3 regions of the Streptomyces sp. NPDC059166 genome follow, and region 1 is predicted to be linked to each of the others. Evidence: riboswitches for the same ligand, from Rfam matches in the RefSeq annotation. Region 1 holds a riboswitch; each other region holds the start of a gene.

Region 1 (6,980 bases):
CTGGCGAAGCTGGTCGCCGAGGGGCTCGACGAGCTCCCGGAGACCGTCTGATTCCAGCCGTTCCCATCCGGAACCGCTCTGCGGAGAAGCCGCGGCACCCCATCGGGGGGCCGCGGCTTTTTCAGCTTCCTGAGGACCTGGAAGTAAATTCGGACATCGCCTTGGAATTTCCGTTCCAGGGCAGCAGAAATAAAGCCCTCAGGCAATAACTCTCTTTGTATACGGCCCCATTGTTAATGACGGGCACCGGCGATGTTTACGGGGTGTTGCGAAGTTCTCACCCCGGGGGCCGCCTCCGGGGTGCCCCGCCTTTCCGTACGCCGCAGGCGATGGGCGGCGGTGGCCCGCTCCGCGTGCTGCGTGGCGATGGCCCTGGCCCGCTCGCTGTCACGGCGGGCCACGGCGTCCACCAGGGCCCCGTGCTCGGCCCAGGAGTCCGCGGGACGGACCGGCTGCTCGACGGCGTACATCCAGGCGATCTTGTGCCTGAGCTGGGTCAGCAGCGCGATCAGGGCGGGACTGCCCGAGGCCTGGGCCAGCGTCTCGTGGAACCAGCTCCCCAGCGAGCGCAGATCCTCGCCCTCGCCCCGGCGCACCCGCTCCTGCCCCAGTCTGACCAGGCCGCGGAGCACCTTGAGGTGGGCATCGCTGCGGCGCTGGGCAGCCCGCGCGGCACCGAGGGGCTCCAGGAGCATCCGGATCTCCAGGAGGTCGGCGGCCTCCTGCTCCGTGGGCTCCGCGACGCACGCGCCGGCGTGCCGCCGCGTGACGACGAACCCCTCGGACTCCAGGGTGCGCAGCGCCTCGCGCACAGGGACCCGGGAGACGCCGTAGCGACGCGCGAGCACCTCCTCGGTGAGGCGGCTGCCGCGCTCGTAGACACCGGAGACGATGTCGTCACGGATCGCCGTGCATACCGAATGCGCGGGAATGCGCATGTCCGAACCTCCGCCTTAATCCCCGCGAAACGCGGCCGATCGACGCCTGTTCTGTGACTCTATTGCAACCGGCGGGAATTTCCGATGGCGGGACGGAATCCAGGGATATCTTTTGGCCAGAACGCAGTTCGGACAAGGCTTCGGCGGGGGGCACCACAAGGCACCGCGAAGGCCCCCGCACGCCCGGGTTCCAGGGGGATTCCCGCCGGAACCCGGGACCAGGTGCGGGGGCCTCGGGCGGATGCGGTGCGCGGAGGGTGCGTCAGACCTGGACGCCGTGGGCGCGGAGGTAGGCGACGGGGTCCATGTCCGAGCCGTAGTCGGGGGTGGTGCGGGCCTCGAAGTGCAGGTGCGGCCCGGTGGAGTTGCCGGTCGAGCCGGAGAGGCCGATCTGCTCCCCGGAGCCGACGCTCTGGCCGACGGAGACGCCGATGGAGGACAGGTGGCCGTACTGGGTGTACGTGCCGTCCTTCATCCGGAGCACGATGTTGTTGCCGTAGGCGCCGCCCCAGCCCGCCTCGACGACCGTGCCCGCGCCGACGGCGACGACGGAGGTGCCGGAGGCCGCCTGGAAGTCCACGCCGGAGTGGCTGCCGGAGGACCAGAGCGAACCGCCGGACTTGTAGCCGGTGGTCACGTGGGACCCGGCGACCGGGAGGTGGAAGGCGTTGAGCCGGGCACGCTCGGCGGCGCGCGCCGCGCGGGCCTTCTCCTCACGCGCCTTCTCGGCACGGGCTTCCGCCTTGCGCTCGGCCTCGGCCTTCGCCTTCGCCTCGGCCTTCGCCTTGGCGGCGGCCTCGGCCTGGTGGCGCTGGGCCTCGGCCTGCGCCTGGATCTGGGCGGCGAGGGAGGTGTCGAGAGCGACGGTCTGGGTGAGACCGGTCGAGGCGGGGGCGGCCTCCGCGTCCGCGGCGAGGGCCGGGGAGGCGGTGGCGCCGATGACACCCGCGGTGGCCAGGGCCGCGATACCCGCGACCTCGGCACCCTTGCGCGTCAGGCGGTTCGGGGCACGGTGCTTCCCGGTGGCACGGATGAACGCCATGGAGGGGCTGGTCCTTTCCTTCCTTCTCGCCTACCGGGTTAGCTGACGGGTTCGGAGCAGGAAGGTCTCCTACGGGCACCCGGACCTCGTGCGAGGTACGGGCGTCCGATTCACCCCAGGGACTTCATGGGTCCCCGGCTCCCCAGGCTCGCGCCTGACGGGGACTCGGCGATGGCTGCCCGTCGCCGCGGTTGCGGCTTTCGTCCGGCGGACAGCCGGCCCGACGCTAGAGCGAACGGCCTCACCGCTCCAAACGGAAAGGGGCCTTTGTCGGACATCCCACAGGACAAAGGCAATGTTCCTCATCAAGTCGGACAAATGACGGAACCCCGGCGGTCGCGACCGCCGGGGTTCCCTCTGTGGCCTGGATCAGCCGCTGACGACCGACACCTCGCCGATGCCGAGCGCCTTCACGGGCTCGGCGATCTGCGCGGCGTCCCCGACCAGGACCGTGACCAGTCGGTCGACCGGGAACGCGTTGACCACGGCGGCCGTCGCCTCGACGGTGCCTGTCGCGGCCAGCCGCGCGTACAGCTCCGCCTGGTAGTCGTCCGGGAGGTGCTGCTCGACCTGATCGGCGAGCGTCCCCGCGACGGAGGCCGCCGTCTCGTACTTCAGCGGTGCGACACCCACGAGGTTCTGCACGGCCGTCTCACGCTCGGCGTCGGTCAGCCCCTCGGCCGCGAGCGTGCGCAGGACCTTCCAGAGGTCGTCCAGCGCGGGGCCGGTGGACTCGGTGTCCACCGAACCGCTGATGGCGAGCATCGCGGCACCGGTCCCCCCTGACGCCGTGCCGGGGGCCGTGGAGCGCAGCACCTGCCCGAACGCGCGGACGCCGTAGGTGTAGCCCTTCTCCTCCCGCAGGACGCGGTCCAGCCGCGAGGTGAGCGTGCCGCCGAGGCAGTAGGTGCCGAGGACCTGGGCCGGCCAGACGCTGTCGTGCCGGTCCGCGCCGATCCGGCCGATCAGCAACTGCGTCTGCACGGCTCCCGGACGGTCCACGATGACCACTCGACCGGTGTCGTCCGCGGTGATCGGCGGGACCGGCCGCGCCTGGCCGGGGTTGCCCGACCAGTCGCCGAGGGTTTCGGCGAGCAGTCCGTCGAGGTCCACTCCGGTGAGGTCGCCGACGACGACCGCCGTCGCCGTGGCGGGGCGGATGTGCGCCTCGTAGAAGGCACGCACGGCGGCTGCGTCGATCCGCCGGACGGTCTCCTCGGTGCCCTGGCGGGGGCGCGACATCCGCGCGGTGGCGGGGAAGAGCTCCTTGGAGAGCTGCTTCGCGGCCCGTCGGGCGGGGTTGGCCTGCTCGTGGGGGATCTCGTCGAGACGGTTGACCACCAGACGCTCGACCTCGCTCTCCGCGAAGGCGGGAGCCCGCAGCGCCTCGGCGACCAGGCCGAGCGCCTTGGCCAGCCGCGAGACCGGGACCTCCAGGGAGACGCGGACACCCGGGTGGTCGGCGTGCGCGTCGAGCGTCGCCCCGCACCGCTCCAGCTCCGCGGCGAACTCCTCGGCGGAACGCTTGTCCGTGCCCTCGGACAGCGCCCTGGCCATGATCGTGGCCACGCCGTCCAGCCCCTCGGGCTCGGCGTCCAGCGGCGCGTCGAGGAAGATCTCCACGGCGACGACCTGCTGGCCGGGGCGGTGGCAGCGCAGCACCGTCAGCCCGTTGGGCAGGGCGCCTCGCTCGGGTGCGGGGAAGGCCCAGGGCCTCGCCTCGCCTGCGGTCGGCTGCGGGTGGTACTCCATCGCTACTCCAGTCACGGCTGCGTCGGTCACTTGTCGGCCCCCTCGTGCGCGTCGCCGCCGTCCGTCTCGTCCGCCGGTTCCACCGGCTCGTAGACCAGGACCGCACGGTTGTCGGGGCGCAGGTGCGCCCGGGCCGCGGCCCTGACCTCGTCGGCGGTCACATCGAGGACCCGGCCGACCGCGGTCAGGGCGAGCTGAGGGTCGCCGAACAGGACCGCGTAGCGGCACAGTTCGTCGGCGCGGCCGGCGACCGTACCGAGCCTGTCGAGCCACTCCCGCTCCAACTGCGCCTGGGCGCGCTCCATCTCCTCGGGAGTCGGCCCCTCCTCGGCGAAGCGCGCGAGCTCCTCGTCGACGGCCGCCTCGATCTGCGGCACCTCGACACCACCGGAGGTCTTGACGTCCAGCCAGCCCAGCGAGGGCGCCCCGGCCAGCCGGAGCAGCCCGAAGCCGGCGGCGACCGCCGTACGGTCGCGTCGGACCAGGCGGTTGTGCAGACGGGACGACTCGCCGCCGCCGAGCACCGTCAGCGCGAGGTCCGCCGCGTCGCACTCGCGGGTGCCGTCGTGCGGCAGCCGGTAGGCGGCCATGAGCGCACGCGCGGGGACCTCCTCGCGGACGACCTCGCGCAGCTGCTCGCCGATGATGCCGGGCAGTGTGCCGTCGCGCGGGGGCTGCTTCCCGTCGTGGGAGGGGATGGAGCCGAAGTACTTCTCGATCCAGGCGAGCGTCTGTTCCGGATCGATGTCGCCGACCACGGAGAGCACCGCGTTGTTCGGCGCGTAGTACGTGCGGAAGAACGCCTGCGCGTCCTCGAGCGTCGCCGCGTCGAGGTCGGCCATCGAGCCGATGGGCGTGTGATGGTACGGGTGGCCCTCCGGGTAGGCGAGGGCGGTGAGCCTCTCGAAGGCCGTGCCGTAGGGGACGTTGTCGTAGCGCTGGCGGCGCTCGTTCTTCACCACGTCCCGCTGGTTCTCCATGGACTCCTCGTCGAGCGCGGCGAGCAGCGAGCCCATGCGGTCGGCCTCGAGCCACAGGGCCAGCTCCAGCTGGTGCGTGGGCATCGTCTCGAAGTAATTGGTGCGTTCGAAGCTCGTCGTGCCGTTCAGGGAGCCGCCGGCCCCCTGCACCAGCTCGAAGTGGCCGTTCCCCTTGACCTGGCCCGAGCCCTGGAACATCAGGTGCTCGAAGAGGTGGGCCAGGCCCGTGCGGCCCTTGACCTCGTGGCGGCTGCCGACGTCGTACCAGAGGCAGACCGCGGCCACGGGGGTCAGATGGTCCTCGGAGAGCACCACGCGCAGGCCGTTGGCCAGGCGGTGCTCGGTCGCCGTCAAACCGCCGGAACCGGCCTGGGCTGTGGCCGTGTGACCCATGGGCATGTACGTCCCTTCGATCGGTACAGGATTTCCTGCCGGACCTGCCACTCTAAGCAAGCGCACGGGCACCTGGCGAAGTTCCCGGTGGGTGAATGTTGTCGTAGATGCTGCCGTAAACAGGGGGTCCGGGGGGCCGCCGGGGCACGCTACGGACGGGTCGAGGTCGGCGTTGTCGGCGGGGCGGTCCACAATGGTCGGCGTCAGAACCTGAGGTTGCCCGACAGAATCTGTGAAGGAGTCGCAGCCGCGATGGCCCGCCGCAGCACGAAAACCCCGCCGCCGGACGACTTCGAGGAGAAGATCCTCGACATCGACGTCGTCGACGAAATGCAGGGCTCCTTCCTCGAGTACGCGTACTCGGTGATCTACTCCCGGGCGCTGCCCGATGCCCGGGACGGCATGAAGCCGGTGCACCGGCGGATCGTGTCCCAGATGCACGAGATGGGGCTGCGCCCCGACCGCGGCTACGTCAAGTGCGCCCGGGTCGTCGGCGAGGTGATGGGCAAGCTGCACCCGCACGGCGACGCGTCGATCTACGACGCGCTGGTGCGCATGGCGCAGCCGTTCTCCATGCGCCTGCCCCTGGTCGACGGGCACGGCAACTTCGGCTCCCTGGGCAACGACGACCCGCCGGCCGCCATGCGGTACACCGAGTGCCGCATGGCCGACGCCACGTCCCTGATGACGGAGTCGATCGACGAGGACACCGTCGACTTCCAGTCGAACTACGACGGCCAGGAGCAGGAGCCCGTCGTCCTGCCGGCGGCCTACCCGAACCTCCTGGTCAACGGTGCTTCCGGGATCGCGGTCGGCATGGCGACCAACATGCCGCCGCACAACCTCGGCGAGGTCGTCGCCGCGGCCCGCCATCTGATCAGGCACCCGGGTGCGGACCTCGAGACGCTGATGCGGTTCGTCCCGGGCCCGGATCTGCCGACCGGCGGCAGGATCGTCGGCCTGGGCGGCATCAAGGACGCCTACGCCACCGGGCGCGGCACGTTCAGGATCCGCGCGACGGTCGCCATAGAGAACGTCACGGCCCGCCGCAAGGGTCTCGTCGTGACCGAACTCCCCTTCACCGTCGGCCCGGAGAAGGTGATCGCCAAGATCAAGGACCTGGTCGGCTCCAAGAAGCTCCAGGGCATCGCGGACGTCAAGGACCTCACGGACCGGGCGCACGGTCTGCGGCTGGTGATCGAGGTCAAGAACGGCTTCGTCCCGGAGGCCGTGCTGGAACAGCTCTACAAGCTGACGCCGATGGAGGAGTCCTTCGGCATCAACAACGTGGCCCTGGTCGACGGGCAGCCGCTCACCCTGGGGCTCAAGGAGCTCCTGGAGGTCTACCTCGACCACCGCTTCGACGTGGTGCGCCGGCGCAGCGAGTTCCGCAGGACCAAGCGTCGCGACCGGCTGCACCTGGTCGAGGGGCTGCTCGTCGCGCTCCTCGACATCGACGAGGTCATCCGCCTCATCCGGGACAGCGACAACTCGGCGCAGGCGAAGGAGCGCCTGATGGAGCGCTTCTCGCTGAGCGAGACCCAGACGCAGTACATCCTGGACACCCCGCTGCGCAGGCTCACCCGCTTCGACCGGATCGAGCTGGAGGGCGAGCGCGACAAGCTCACCGAGGAGATCGCCCAGCTGACGGCGATCCTCGAGTCGGACGCCGAGCTGCGCAAGCTCGTCTCCGCCGAACTCGCCGCAGTGGCGAAGAAGTTCGGCACGGACCGGCGTACGGTCCTGCTGGAGTCGTCCGGTTCCCAGGTCGCCTCGGTGCCGCTCGAGGTGGCCGACGACCCGTGCCAGGTGCTCCTCTCCTCGACCGGGCTGCTGGCCCGTACGGCGGGCCCCGGGCCCGTCGAGCAGGCCGAG
Region 2 (6,980 bases), on a different contig from region 1:
GTCCGGGGACGATGCGCAGGCCTGCGAGCGGGACGAGTTCGACGTCGACGGGAACACCGGGTTCGAAGCGCACGGCGGTACCGGCGGCGATGTTCAGGCGCAGGCCGCGGGCGGCCCGGCGGTCGAATTCCAGGCCGGGGTTGGCCTCGGCGAAGTGGTAGTGCGAGCCGACCTGGACGGGCCGGTCGGCGGCGTTGAGCACGGTCAGGCGGGTGACGGGACGCCCCTCGTTGAGCGGCACCGGACCCTCCGCGTACAGGATCTCTCCGGGAATCATCGGCTGCTCCCCCGTCAGACGATCGGCTCGTGGACGGTGACGAGCTTGGTGCCGTCGGGGAAGGTGGCCTCGACCTGGACGTCGTGGATCATCTCCGGGATGCCCTCCATGACGTCGTCCCGGGTGAGGATCTTCCGCCCCGACGCCATGAGTTCGGCCACGGTCCGGCCGTCGCGCGCGCCTTCCAGGAGATGCGAGGTGATCAGTGCGACCGCCTCGGGGTGATTCAGCTTCAGTCCACGCGCCCGGCGCCTCTCCGCGACGTCGGCGGCCACATGGATGAGCAGGCGTTCCTGTTCGTGCGGAGTCAGTTGCACGCTTCCACCCTCTTCGTGTTCCGCCCGGTACCTGCCCCGGGCGCAGCGGGACCCTATCCCGGCTTCAACACTCTGTTGAACGATGAAGAGGATTCCGCGACCAGGTATTGCACGTTAGGGCGGAAGTTTTTCCGGCGCGTTAACTGATCTTTTGCGGATCGATGGACATCAGGCCGCGCAAGCCGTTCTCCAGCACCTCGGGCCCCACTCCCCCGAACAGCGCCTCCTGCGCCAGGAACCCCTGGGCGGCGGCGATCATGGTGCGCGCGACGTCGCCGGCCGGCACGTCGGAGCTCATGGCACCGGCCTCGCGGTACGCCTCGACCAGCCTCACCCATGCCGCGCGCATCCCCGCGTACCCTTCGTCGAGCGCTCGCGCGAGGCTCTCGTCGCGCATGCTCTCGGCCCACACCTGGACGACGAGCATGGCGCAGGCGCGGCGCTCGAGTCCGTACATCTGCCCCTCCAGGGCGCCTCGCAGCACCCTGCCCAGCAGCACATCGGGGGCGGGCGGCGGCGTGAGATCCGCCGCCCGCTCGAAGGCACCGCGGATGCGGCCGAAGGCCTCCTCGGCGATGGCCGCGATCAGCTCCTCCTTGCCCGCGAAGTAGCGGTAGACGGCGCCCGCCGAGAGGCCGACCTCCTTCAGCACGTCCTGCATGGAGGTGCCGTGGAAGCCGTTGCCGGCGAAGCAGCGCGCCGCACCGGTGAGGATCTGCCTGCGGCGGGCGTCGAGGTGCTCCTGGGATACACGTGCCATGCGACCAATATAAAACGAACGTTCCTTCTTGACAACGCCCGGGCCCGGCGTGACAGTGGTGGCGCCATAAAAACGAACGATCCTTCTCTTTGAATCGAGGCGTCCGCAATGCCAGCTGCACCGAACCGCCGTGCGGTGGCGGCCATCCTGCTCGTCCCGCTGACAGTGACCCTGGCGCTCTGGGCCTTCGCCTGGCCGGCGGCCCGGACAGCGCCACGCGACCTGCCCGTCGGCATCGCCGGTGCGGCCCCGGCCGCCGATCAGCTGGAGCAGCGGCTCGAGCGGCGCCCCGGCGCCTTCGAGATCCACCGCTACACGGACGACGCCGCCGCCCGCGCCGCGATCGAGGAGAGGGTCGTATACGGCGCGGTGGTGATCACGGGGAACGGGCCGCGGCTGCTCACCGCGTCCGCGGCGGGTCCGGTCGTCGCCCAGCTCCTGACCGAGGCCGTGAAGGCGTCGGCACCGCCCGGGACCGCCGTCCCGGTCACGGACGTCGTCGCGGCACCGGAGGCGGACCCTCGCGGCAGCGCGCTCGGCGCCAGCATCCTGCCGCTCGCACTCGCCGGTGTGGCCGCGGGTGCGATCGTGACCCTGCTCGGGCTGCGCGGGGTCCGCGGCGTCGTGGCACTCGTCGGCGGGGCGGCCCTGGTCGGCATCGCCGCGACCGGACTGACCGACAGCTGGCTGGGGGTGCTCACCGGTGACTGGTGGACCGAGGCGGGCGTGATCGGGCTGACGGTGCTCGCCATCGGTGCGCCGGTGGCGGGCCTCGCCGCGCTGATGGGCGCACCGGGCATCGGCGTGGGAGCCCTGCTGATGGTGCTGCTGGGCAACTCGTTCTCCGGTGTCACCAGTGCGCCCGAGATGCTGCCCGAACCGGTCGGGGCGCTCGGCCAGTGGCTGCCACCGGGGGCGGGCGGTTCACTGCTGCGTTCGGTCGCGTTCTTCGACGGGAACGCCGCGGGCACGGCGACCACGGTGCTCTCCACCTGGGCGCTGCTCGGCCTGGCCGCCGTCCTGGCCCGCGGACGCGTCCGCCCCGAGCCGACGGCGGAAGGCACGGAGCGCCGCACCGGGGTCAGCGCACCGGCGCTGACGGGCTGATCCCGCACCGCACCCCGAGGAGGCCGTGCTGCGCCACAGCGGCGGGGCACGGCCTGCTCGTCCGGCGCTCGCCCGCGGCGGTGGCTCAGGGACCCGACATGCCGCGCCCGGCGCGCGGGTAGTCATCCAGCAACTCTCTCCCGACGAACCGGTGCGGGGCCGCCTCTCCGATCTCGGCATCCACACACGTGAGCCGGCGCGTGAGCGCGCGCCGCTGACGGCCTACGGGCCGTCACACGGGCTGTACCACCGTGGAGATCGGTGCCGCCGTCGAACGGGACACCGTGCTCGACGCCCCGGCAGTCCCGGCGTTCGGACCGGTGCACCACGTCCGGAGAGCAGCACGCCGTCCCGGCCGCCGCATTCCGCGAGGTGAACGCCAGATGCTCCCTTCCCCGTTCCCACCGCTCCCGGCCCTGACCCGGGCCGAGGCCGAGTTCATCGACCGCTACCTGGAGGCGGTCGATCAGCTGGGCCGCATCAATCCGGCGAGGGGAGGCGACACGTACGGGGCGCTCCGCGCGGCACAGGCCCTCGTCTCTCACGCCACCGCCCTCCGGGAGGCACTGAAGCTGATGCACGAGCGAGGCGAGTCGGAGATCCACGCCGAGACCCTGACCCGGGCTCTGCGCCTGCTCGACGGGGAGCGACGGGCGGGCCGGGTCGCCGTACCTCCGGCGCCCTCGGACTGAGCATCCGGGACCGGCTGTTCCCGACGCCGGGTCCCGCGCCGGTACTCCTTCTCACGACACGCCCGATGGCCGAACGAGTTTTCCCCGCTCGTTCGGCGTAGGACGTCCCCCGGCCGAGGGACAGGCCAACTTGCGCGACGGGCGCGGGCTCTGAACGGAATCCGTCCTTCCATCGCTGGTACACGGCGCCTCCGGCGTGGCTCCGAAGCCCGCGGCAGACCCGCGCCAACCCGATCGGGCGAGTCGTGACGACCCTCACATGTCGTCACTTCGAAGAGAAAATCCGGCAGACCTTGCGTAAAGATCCCTGGGACGACAAGAGCCCCCGCCACCGCGGCGGGGCGGTCCGGGCGGACGCCGAGTCCTGCCGCCGTCCGGATGACTGGTCGACAGAGTGGATCGGCAGGAGTGGAGGACCCGAGCAGTACGGGTCGCCGGGCAACCGGACGACCCTCGGGGTGAAGCCGCAGCGTGCGGCCGGGCAACTTCGCCAGCCCGAACCCGACAGGTCATCCTTCACAGGCGGCTGACGAAGGGTTGCGCATGACTGCGCAGGTTCATGTCCCGTCTCTGTTCGCCCGGGTCGGCACGGCCTCGGTCCTCACATTCGCCGTGGGCACCACGATGATGGCCCCCGGATTCGTGCACGAAGCCGAGGCCGCCGCCCATTCGGCCACCGCGCTGAAGATCGCGGCCTCCAAGAAGGGTGCTCCGTACAGATGGGGAGCCACCGGCCCCCACCGCTTCGACTGTTCGGGGCTCACTCTCTACTCGTTCAAGAAGGCCGGGAGGAAACTCCCCCGCACGGCCCAGCAGCAGTACAACAAGACCCGTCATATCTCCAGGTCGCAGCGGCAACGCGGCGACCTGGTCTTCTTTCACGCGGGTCGCAGGGTCTACCACGTCGGCATCTACGCGGGCGACGGAAGGATCTGGCACTCACCGAAGACGGGGGCCGTGGTCCGGCTGGAGAAGATCTGGGCCTCGAACGTCTGGTACGGGAGGGTCCGCTGATCCTTTCGCCCCTTCCGGCCCGGTGCGGCAGGGGTCCGGTCACCAGGACCGGACCCCCGGCAGGGTGAGCGCCGCGCCGCTGCCGCCCTCGACGCCCCGGCGGCACGCGGCCGGCGCAGCCACGGCCCGGGCCGGTCCACCAGCCGCGCCACGGCCGGGAACCGGACGAGTGCGAGCAGCGCGACCGCCGAGGCCGGCAGGGCGATGCCGCGCAGCGGGGGCGGCAGGGCGGCTCCGCAGCCGGGCGCGGTGGCGCCGCGGGACCGGGCGCACCGTGAGCGACCGCGCGTGTGAGCCGGCGGATCAGGCCTGCGCCGGTACCGGCCAGGGAAGCGCGATCGCCACCGTCTTGCCCCCGTCCGGCGTGGGCGTGACGGTGAGTCGGCCGCCGTACTCCTTCGCCAGGGCCCGGATGATCACCATGCCCCGCCCGTTGTCCTGCCGGACGGCCGCCGGAAGCCGTTGGGGGCGGCGCGGGTGACTGTCCGTCACTCCGAGGCTGAAATGCCCCTCCTCGTCGAGCCGGAGGCCCACGGTGAAGGTGGGTGACTGGCCGAAGGTGTGCTGGACGGCGTTGGTGGCGAGCTCCGAGACGATCAGCCGGATGGTGTCGGCGGCGTCCGCCTCCTCGGCCAGTCCCCATTCGGTGAGTACTCGGGCCACGTATCTGCGGGCCACGGAGACCGAGGCCGGATCGCTCGCCAGAGTGACGGTTGCTTCCTGATGGTCTGCCATGGCGACGCCGTCCCTTCCCACCCGGACCGACATGTGAGTCGGCCTGGACTGTGCTTCGCGCCAGACTGCCACCGATACCGCGCCCGATGACGGCGATCCCCCAAGATATGCATATATCTGTCGCCCATTACGGTGAACTATGCCCCGGAACCGGCGCGCTGGCGCGACACTGACCCTTTTGAGGCCGGTTCCCTCGGAGCCGGCCCTCCGTACAACGGGAGGAGACCGCCGTGCGGAACGGCCCCGCGGTGCGCCGCCGCAAACTCGGGGAGGAACTGCGCGCCCTGCGCCACACCTCCGGACTCACGAGCCGGGAGGCCGCTGCCCTACTGGGCTGGCACCAGTCGAAGGTGAGCCGCATCGAGACGGGGGCGAGCGGGGTGACCCCCCGTGACGTGACCAGGCTGCTGGACGTGTACGGGGTGGACGACCGCCAGCTGCGCTCCCTGCTGCAGACCCTGGCGGGTTCCGCCGGCGGCGGCGGAAACGGATGGTGGCATGCCTACCGCGGGCTCATCCCCCCGCAGTACCGGGACTTCATCAGCCTGGAGTCGCAGGCCTCCACGGCCCGCACGCTGGAGACCTCGGTGGTGCCCGGTCTGCTGCAGACCGCCGACTACGCGCGGGCGGTGACCCGTTCCTCCCTGGACGGGCTGCCGTCGGCACAGCTCGACTCCCTGGTGGAGGTGAGGCTCGCCCGGCAGGGCGTCCTCATGGGGCCCCGTCCCCTCCGGCTGAGCGCGGTGCTCGACGAGGCGGTGCTGCGACGGGAGGTCGGCGGGCCCGGGGTGATGAGAGAGCAATTGCGCCATCTTACGGAGATCGCACAACTCCCCCACGTGACACTCCAGTTACTCCCGTTCGAGAAGGGCAGCTATATCGGCCTGTCGGGACCTTTCGTCATTTTCTCTTTTGAGACCACTTCCGACCTGGACGTGGTCGTTCTTGACCATCTGACGAGTAGCCTCTACCTGGAGCGGAGAGAAGACCTTGAGGCGTACAGCTCGGCCTTCCGCACGATGCGGGCCCACGCACTGTCGCCGGAGCGCTCACTGGACCTGATCGCCCGGATCGGCCGCGGCGGTCGGGAGGAGCCCGAAGAACGCCCGAGGGGGGCACCATGTCCTACCGTCCCGCAGAGCACACACCCGAATGGCGCCGCAGCAGCCGGAGTACCGGGATGAACAACTGCGTGGAGACCGCACGCCTCGAGGACGACCAGCTCGCCGTACGGGATTCGAAGGCCACCGACCTGCGGCCCCTGAGCTTCTCGGCCGCGGCATGGACCGTCTTCCTGGCCGGCCTGGACGGCCCCCGGGTCAGCTGACCGGCAGGGGCGCGGTCGCCACGAGGGTCTCCACCGCCGACCCCACCTGCCCGTCCGTGAGATCCGCGCGCGCGGTCAGCCTGAGCCGGGAGACACCGTCCGGCACCGAGGGCGGGCGGAAGCATCCCACGGCCAGCCCCGCCGTCCGGCAGTCGGCCGCCCAGCGCACCGCGGCGTCCGCCGAGGGGGCCGGGAGCGCCACCACCGCCGCGTCGGGACGTACCGTCCGAAGTCCCGCCGAGGTGAGCCTGCCGTGCAGTTCGAGCGCCACGGCGCCGGCCCTGGCCGCACGCCCGGGCTCCCTGCGGAGCACCCGGAGTGCCGCCAGGGCTCCGCCGACCGCCGCGGGAGCGAGGCCGGTGTCGAAGATGAACGTGCGGGCGGTGTTGACCAGATGGCGGATGACCCTGGCGGAGCCGAGCACCGCCCCTCCCTGGCTTCCGAGCGACTTGGAAAGGGTGATGGTGGCGACGACCCCGTCCCCGCCCGCGATCCCCGCGGCGGCGAGCGCCCCGCGTCCGCCCTCGCCCAGGACGCCCAGACCGTGTGCGTCGTCCACCAGGAGCGCCGCACCGCTCGCCCTGCACACCTCGGCGAGGGCCGCCAGGGGGGCGGCGTCGCCGTCCACCGAGAAGACCGAGTCGGTCACGGCCAGGGTCCGCCCCTCGTGACCGTCCAGCGCTCGGCGCACGGCCTCGGGGTCGGCATGCGGCACGACTCGGGTGGACGCCCTGGAGAGGCGGCAGCCGTC
Region 3 (6,980 bases), on a different contig from region 1:
TGTCCACCGTGAGGCCGTACTTGCGGGTGAGGTAGCCGTGACCGCCGCCGAGGGTGAGGCCTCCGATGCCCGTCGTGGACATGATGCCCGCCGGGGTGGCGAGGCCGAAGGCGTGGGTGGCGTGGTCGAGGTCCCCGAGAGTCGCGCCGCCGTCCGCCTGTGCTGTCTGGATCGCGGGATCGACCCGGACGCCCCGCATGGGGGAGAGGTCGATCGTCACGGCGTCGTCCGCCAGGCAGAGGCCGGGCCCGCTGTGCCCGCCTCCGCGGACCGCGACGTCCAGGCCGTGCTCGCGGACGAAGTCGACGGCGGCCATGACGTCCGCGGTGTCGCGGCACTCGACCACGGCTGCGGGCTTCTTGTCGATCATGGCGTTGTAGACCGTGCGCGCCTGCCCGTATCCCGGATCGCCCGGACCGATGACCGGGCCCCGCAGCGCGGTTCTCATGGTCTCGAGCAGGGTGGCGTCCATGATCTCTCCCAGGTCGTGTACCTCGGTGGGCCCTGCCGCCGTGGCGGCCCGGAGCCGTTCTCCCGGGCGGACGACGCCCCCTCGTTCCACTTCCCGGTCGATGTCCGTCCCCGGTTTCCGGGCGGTGTCCGTCCCCGGCGCGCGGGCTCCCGGCGTGCTCCGGTGTTCCGCGCACGTGGGGGCCGGACGGCGGACCGGGGCGGTCCCGTCCCGGTCCGCCGGGCGGGCCGCCGTGCCCGGTGCCGACGGCGCGGATGCGGTGCCGACGGGACCGGGTACCGGAAGGGCCTGTCCCTCAAGCGTCCCGCCGGTCCGGACACCACGCAATCGCGGAGCGCCCCTGGCCCGGTGGGGGTCGCGCCCGCGCCCGCCGGTGCGTACCGAGGGGGTGTGCTCAGCTCTGCCGTGCGGGCGGAGCGGTCTCCTCGGCGGCTTCCGCGGGGGGCGCTGCCGCGGGGGCCGCTTCCGTGCCCTTGCCGCGCAGGTGCACCATGAGCCCGATGAATCCGGCGGCGAATCCGCTGAACAGGCCCGATATCCCGTGGTTCAGAGCGTTGGCCGCGGCTCCGTCGGGTACGCCGATCACCAGGTAGTTCACACCGGCGCTGATCACCGAGCCGAAGACGGCCCCGATCAGTCCACTGACGAGGGACACCCGAAGGGGCGACGGCGTGGCCGGGGAGATCGGGGCGGGTCTGTGCGGTGCGGACATGGTCTAAAGCCCTCCAGACAGGCGGAACACGGAATCGAGGCGTGCGACGGCAGCCCCGGCGACGCCACTCTGCCCGCCAACGTCACGTTTCGCAGCAGGTGTTGGTGGTTCGTGTCCATGTCGAGAGCTCCCTCCTGGAGCCCGGGGGAGGGGCGCCGGCGGCGAAAGTGGTCGGAGCACCCTTCCGGATGACGTAGAGTTGTACTCACAACGACGCGGGGTGGAGCAGCTCGGTAGCTCGCTGGGCTCATAACCCAGAGGTCGCAGGTTCAAATCCTGTCCCCGCTACTGAAGACAAGGGCCCGGATCCTTCAAGGATCCGGGCCCTTGTCGTACGGCGGTACGGCCTCTGTGCTGCTGCCCGCGGTGAGCGTGCTTGACCTTGACGCTACGTGAAGATCTAGCGTTCCGGGCATGGAGTGGTCCATCCAGGAAATCGCCAGGCGTGCCGGCACCACCAGCCGGACGCTCCGGCACTACGGGGACATCGGTCTCCTGGCGCCGAGCCGCACCGCCGCCAACGGCTACCGCTACTACGACCAGGACGCCCTGGTCCGGCTCCAGCGGGTCCTGCTGCTGCGGGAGCTGGGTCTCTCACTGCCCGCGATCAAGGACGTGCTGGAGGGGCAGCGGGACCCCGCTGCGGCGTTGCGCACCCATCTGCGCCTGCTGGAGCAGGAGCGGGAGCGCGTCGGGCGGCAGATCGTCTCGGTGCGGACCACTCTCCGGCGGATCGAGGAAGGGGAGGAACTCATGGCCGAGGACGTGTTCGACGGCTTCGAGCACAGCAGGTACGAGCAGGAGGTCACCGAGCGCTGGGGCCGCGAGGCGTACGAGCGCGGTGACCGCTGGTGGCGCGGGCTGGGCCAGGAGGAGCGCGCCCGCTTCGTGGGCGAGCACGACGCGATCGCCCGGGACTACGGTGAGGCGAGGGCGGCCGGACTCGGGCCGGGAAGCGACGAGGTGCAGGAGATCGCCCGGCGGCACTGCGCGTGGCTTTCGGTGACCACGGATGTCACACCTTCGTACGTGACCGGTCTCGCGGAGATGTATGTCTCCGATCCGCGTTTCGCGAGGAACTACGATCGCCACGGAGACGGAACTGCCGTCTTCGTACGGGATGCACTGACGATCCACGCGCAGCACCGGCTCTCCGGCTGACCCCCGGGGCGCGGGGCGGCACGCTCCTCCCTTCGGCCCACAGGGCCACGCCGCACGGCGAGGCTCCGGCGGGACCGGGTGGGGCGCGGTACCGTCCGCAGCCGTGGGCGGACCGGGCAGGAGTACACAGGTGGGGAAGCAGGAGCTGCGCCGCGGCGGATCCGGCGGGGGCACGCGTTCGCGGATGTTCGTGCGCTATCTCCCGGCGCTGATGATCTGTGTGGGGGTGGTCTTCGACCTGGTGACGCCCACCAGGGTGTCGGCCGTCCCCCTCTTCGCCGCCGCCCCGCTGATCGCGGCACCGTTCTTCTCGATGGCCTCGACCGTCCGGACCGGCGTGGCCGCGTTCCTGGTGGTGCTCGCCATCCGCCTCTCGGACGGCCGTATCGCCGAGGTGGTGCCGATCACCGATCTGCTCACGGTGTTCACGGTGTCCGTGCTCTCGCTCCTCATCAACCGGGTGGTACGCCGCGGCAACGAGCAGCTGGCCTCGGCCAGGGTGATCGCCGAGACCGCGATGAGGGCGGTGCTCCCGGTGCCGGACGACCGGATCGGCGGGCTGCTGGTGGCGGCCCGTTACGAGGCCGCCCAGGCCGACGAGTTCGTCGGCGGCGACCTCTTCGCCGTGGCGGACACCCCGTACGGGGTGCGTCTGGTGGTCGGTGACGTCCGGGGGAAGGGGCTGGACTCCGTGGCGGCGGTGGCCGTCGTCATCGGCGCCTTCCGGGAGGCAGCCGAGCAGGAGCTGTCGCTGGAGGGTGTCGTCCAGAGGCTGGAGCGGGCGCTGGCCAGGGAGGGGTCGCGGCGTGGCGGCCTCGACTCCATGGAAGGGTTCGTCACCGCCGTCCTCGCGGAGGTGCCGGCCGGTTCGGACATCCTGCGGGTCGTCAACCGGGGGCATCCGGAGCCGATCGTGCTGCACGCGGACGGGGCACTCGACGTGCTCGCGCCGACCGTGCCCGCCCTGCCGCTCGGGATGGGCCTGGACACGGGACCCGACCGCTCGGACGAGTGGACGCTCCCGGCCGGGGCGACGTTCCTGGCGTTCACCGACGGGCTGTCGGAGGCGCGGGACGCGAACGGGGTCTTCTACGATCCGGCGGCCCGGCTGCGTGGCCGGCTCTTCCCGGGGCCGGACGAGATGCTGTCGGCGCTCACCGACGACGTACGGCTGCACACCGGAGGACGGTCGACGGACGACCTCGCGCTCCTCGCGGTCGGACGCCCTTCCCGCGGGCAGTCGGCCCGGCGGACGACGGTGAAGATCGTGGGGCGGGGCGGTGAATGAGCGGTCGCGACGTTCGGTAGTCGCAGGACCCCGCTCCGCATAACATTTGACGAACCGTCAGAAACCGGTGGCCGGATCAGGGGCGCTCAACTCGCCCGGTTGCGCCTGATTGATCCGTTGAAGTCCAGGCCGAAGCCTTCAGAGATCTGCCGGAACGGCTTGGAATCAAAGCCTGGTGTCTATTAACGTTCGATAACGCAGCGCGGTTGTACCTGCCGTCGCAAGAGGCGGCACCGTGCGCAGCGCCGAATTCCGCAAGGGAACCGGGGAACCACCTACATGGGGTGAATCGGACACCTGTGTCTCGAGAGAGGCGAAGGGGTCCGTAGGAGACCTTCCTGCTCCGAACCCGTCAGCTAACCCGGTAGGCGAGAAGGAAGGAAAGGAGAGCGCCCACGTGGCGTCGAATCAGCCTGCCCCCGAGGCTCCGTCAACCTTCGGCTTCGGTGAACCGGACAGGCCGGGAGAGGAATGGAACCCCACCGAGGAGTCCATCCGTCCCGTACGCGGCCGTCATCGCGTGGCCAAGCAGCGCGGTCTCGCCCGTAGCTCCACCGTCCTCGGGGTCGGTGTCATCGCGGCTGTCGGCGCGGGGGGCATGGCCACCGCGCAGAGCAAGCCGCCGGTCTCCATCTCTCTTCCCGATTCCATCGCCGACAACCTTCCTGACGTCAAGTCCCTGCCCGGCGTAGGCGCGTTCATGGGTGACGGCTCCGGCGCGGACCAGCAGACGGCCGCCCTGGGATCTCCGCTCACGACCGCGGGAATCACCGAGGCCGAGGCCGAGCAGGGTGCCACCGACGCGGGCGAGGCGCTGCGCGCCCGCATCCTCCAGCAGGCCGAGCAGCAGCAGGCCGGCGCCGATGCCGAGGCCAAGGCCGCGGAGGAGCAGGCCGCCGCCGAAGCGGCCGCGGCACAGGCGGCGAAGCAGCAGAGCGCTGCGGAGAAGGAGGCCGCCGCCAAGAAGAAGGCGGCCGAGGAAGCGGCGAAGAAGAAGGCGGAGGCCGAGCGCCTTGCCAAGCTCGCCGCGAGCTACGCCATTCCGACCTCGTCGTACACGATCACCTCGACCTTCGGCCAGGCCGGTTCGATGTGGTCCTCGGGCCATCACACCGGGCTGGACTTCGCGGCCCCCACGGGCACGCCGGTCAAGGCCGTGCACAGCGGGACGGTCAAGTCGGCCGGCTGGTCCGGCTCGTACGGTTACCGCACGGTCCTGGAGCTCGAGGACGGCACGGAGGTCTGGTACTGCCACCAGTCGTCGATGGACGTCACCGCCGGACAGAAGGTCACCACCGGCGAGACCATCGGCCGGGTCGGAGCCACGGGCAACGTGACGGGGCCCCACCTCCACCTGGAGATCCACACGCCGGACGGCACGGGCATCGACCCGATGGGCTGGCTGCAGAGCAAGGGTCTCTCGATCTGATCCAGACGCCGGTATCCGGCGCTTCGAAACCCCGGCGGTCCTGACGCACAACCCCCCGACGTCAGGGCCGTCGGTCTGTCCGGGGCGGTGCGGGCGCGGGCGGTCGGTGGGCGGGCCCGTCGGGCTTCCCGGCTTCGGGCTCTTCGGGCTCACGAGTCCGGGCTTTCGGCTCCGGGCTTACGGCTTCCCGGGCGGGGGCGCGCGGCAGTCGGGGAAGACGGCGCCGGCCGGGACTGTGGCGGCAAGGACACCGGCACGGACGCCGGTGAAGTGGAATACGAGGCTCCCCTGATCTGTTGTCGCCTTCCATGACTTCTCTTCGCACGCTCGGATCATCCGACCTCAAGGTCTTCCCCCTCGCCCTCGGCGGCAACGTGTTCGGCTGGACGGCCGACGAGCGGACGTCGTTCGCGGTGCTCGACGAGTACGTGTCGGCCGGCGGCAACTTCATCGACACAGCGGATTCCTACTCCGCCTGGGTCCCCGGCAACGAGGGCGGTGAGTCGGAGACCCTGATCGGCAAGTGGCTCGCGGCCCGCTCCCGTCGCGACGATGTCGTCATCGCCACCAAGGTCGGCGCACACCCCGCGTACAAGGGCCTCTCGCCCGCCACCATCAAGGCGGCGGCCGAGTCCTCGCTGCGCCGGCTGGGCACGGACCACATCGACCTCTACTACACGCACTTCGACGACGAGACGGTCCCCGTCGAGGAGATCATCACCGCGCTCGACCAGTTGGTGAAGGCCGGGACGGTCCGGGAGATCGCCGCCTCCAACATCAGCCCCGAGCGGCTGCGTGCCTCCCTGGACTTCTCCGAGCGGGAGGGCCTGGCACGCTACGTGGCGCTGCAGCCGCACTACAACCTCGTCTCGCGCGACACCTACGAAGGCGCTCTCCAGGATGTGGCTGCGGGCGCGGGGCTCGCCGCGGTCCCGTACTTCGCACTCGCCTCAGGGTTCCTCACCGGCAAGTACCGCCCGGGTACCCAGGTCGACAGCGCCCGTGCCGAGGGCGCCGGCAAGCACCTGGAGACCGAGCGCGGCCGCAAGGTGCTGGCGGTCCTCGACAAGGTCGCCCAGGAGCACGGCGCGGAGATCGCGACGGTCGCCCTGGCCTGGCTGGCGTCCAGGCCCACCGTCGCCGCACCGATCGCCTCCGCGCGGACCGTCGGCCAGCTGCCCGCCCTGACGGCCGTGGCCGGGCTCCGGCTGACCGAGGCCGAACGTGCCGAACTGGACGCGGCATCGGCCTGACCCGGCCGGGCACCCGAGGTCCGCAGGCCACGTGAGGTCCCGCCGCCCCGGAGCCCTCCGGGCACCTCAGGCCTCCGTGTGCATCAGGCCTCCGTGCACCTCAGGCCTCCGGGCACCTGAGGCCCCCCGGGAGATCTGAGCCGTCATCCGGTCACCGGGGTCTCAGGCGGGTGGTGTCCGCCGGCCGCCGTCGTCCAGGTACGGGTTGTAGCCCCCGTAGTGCCGGTGAGGGGCGGGGAGCGGCCGCGGATGCGCGCCTTCCGGGGTGAACTGCCGGGGAAGCGGCGGAGCGGGTGGGGCCCCTCGCAGCCGCCCGGTCGCTCGTGCGGCGTAGGTCAGGGCGGGGCCGGCGACGTCCCGGCGATGCCAGAGGTGGTGCAGCAACTCCTGCTCACGGAGGGCGAAGTCGGGGCCCGCACCGTCGTGGCGGGCCCTGCGCCGCAGCATGGCCAGCGAGGTGGCGAAGGATTCGTACTCCGCGACGGTACGCGCCGCCGCCTTGCCCCGGGCGCGGTCGGGGTGGCCGTTCCAGTGCCGGGCCATGTCCCTGGCCATGCCCCGGGCGCGCATCGAGGCCAGCGCGAGGGGCTCGGCGGGGGTCAGCCAGCCCGCCGCGGCGTAGACGGGCAACTCGGTGGAGAGGACGCGCAGCTCCCGCTGGCGCG

What was found. Region 1 has a riboswitch for cyclic di-AMP ahead of ACFXOA_RS25760 (M23 family metallopeptidase). Riboswitches for the same ligand answer to the same signal wherever they lie in the genome.
Region 2: another riboswitch for cyclic di-AMP. It lies ahead of ACFXOA_RS30170 (C40 family peptidase); the one in region 1 lies ahead of ACFXOA_RS25760 (M23 family metallopeptidase).
Region 3: another riboswitch for cyclic di-AMP. It lies ahead of ACFXOA_RS28455 (M23 family metallopeptidase); the one in region 1 lies ahead of ACFXOA_RS25760 (M23 family metallopeptidase).

The regions. Positions count from the first base shown of each region.
Region 1 covers NZ_JBHZCI010000039.1:40,863-47,842, forward strand. The annotation lists gene ACFXOA_RS25750 (HPr family phosphocarrier protein) at 1-51, shown strand, start outside; gene ACFXOA_RS25755 (GntR family transcriptional regulator) at 234-938, opposite strand; gene ACFXOA_RS25760 (M23 family metallopeptidase) at 1,201-1,980, opposite strand; cyclic di-AMP (ydaO/yuaA leader) riboswitch at 1,993-2,161, opposite strand; gene ACFXOA_RS25765 (M16 family metallopeptidase) at 2,350-3,732, opposite strand; gene ACFXOA_RS25770 (M16 family metallopeptidase) at 3,759-5,111, opposite strand; gene ACFXOA_RS25775 (DNA topoisomerase (ATP-hydrolyzing) subunit A) at 5,358-6,980, shown strand, end outside.
Region 2 covers NZ_JBHZCI010000059.1:17,165-24,144, forward strand. The annotation lists gene ACFXOA_RS30145 (urease subunit beta) at 1-277, opposite strand, end outside; gene ACFXOA_RS30150 (urease subunit gamma) at 292-594, opposite strand; gene ACFXOA_RS30155 (TetR/AcrR family transcriptional regulator) at 734-1,354, opposite strand; gene ACFXOA_RS30160 (ABC transporter permease) at 1,463-2,461, shown strand; gene ACFXOA_RS30165 (hypothetical protein) at 2,845-3,153, shown strand; cyclic di-AMP (ydaO/yuaA leader) riboswitch at 3,512-3,693, shown strand; gene ACFXOA_RS30170 (C40 family peptidase) at 3,697-4,167, shown strand; gene ACFXOA_RS30175 (ATP-binding protein) at 4,471-4,902, opposite strand; gene ACFXOA_RS30180 (helix-turn-helix domain-containing protein) at 5,133-6,086, shown strand; gene ACFXOA_RS30185 (DUF397 domain-containing protein) at 6,083-6,229, shown strand; gene ACFXOA_RS30190 (8-amino-7-oxononanoate synthase) at 6,222-6,980, opposite strand, start outside.
Region 3 covers NZ_JBHZCI010000049.1:25,927-32,906, forward strand. The annotation lists gene ACFXOA_RS28430 (FAD-binding oxidoreductase) at 1-472, opposite strand, end outside; gene ACFXOA_RS28435 (hypothetical protein) at 867-1,184, opposite strand; tRNA gene ACFXOA_RS28440 (tRNA-Met) at 1,399-1,472, shown strand; gene ACFXOA_RS28445 (TipAS antibiotic-recognition domain-containing protein) at 1,599-2,345, shown strand; gene ACFXOA_RS28450 (PP2C family protein-serine/threonine phosphatase) at 2,530-3,633, shown strand; cyclic di-AMP (ydaO/yuaA leader) riboswitch at 3,867-4,019, shown strand; gene ACFXOA_RS28455 (M23 family metallopeptidase) at 4,031-5,062, shown strand; gene ACFXOA_RS28460 (aldo/keto reductase) at 5,371-6,315, shown strand; gene ACFXOA_RS28465 (PrsW family intramembrane metalloprotease) at 6,478-6,980, opposite strand, start outside.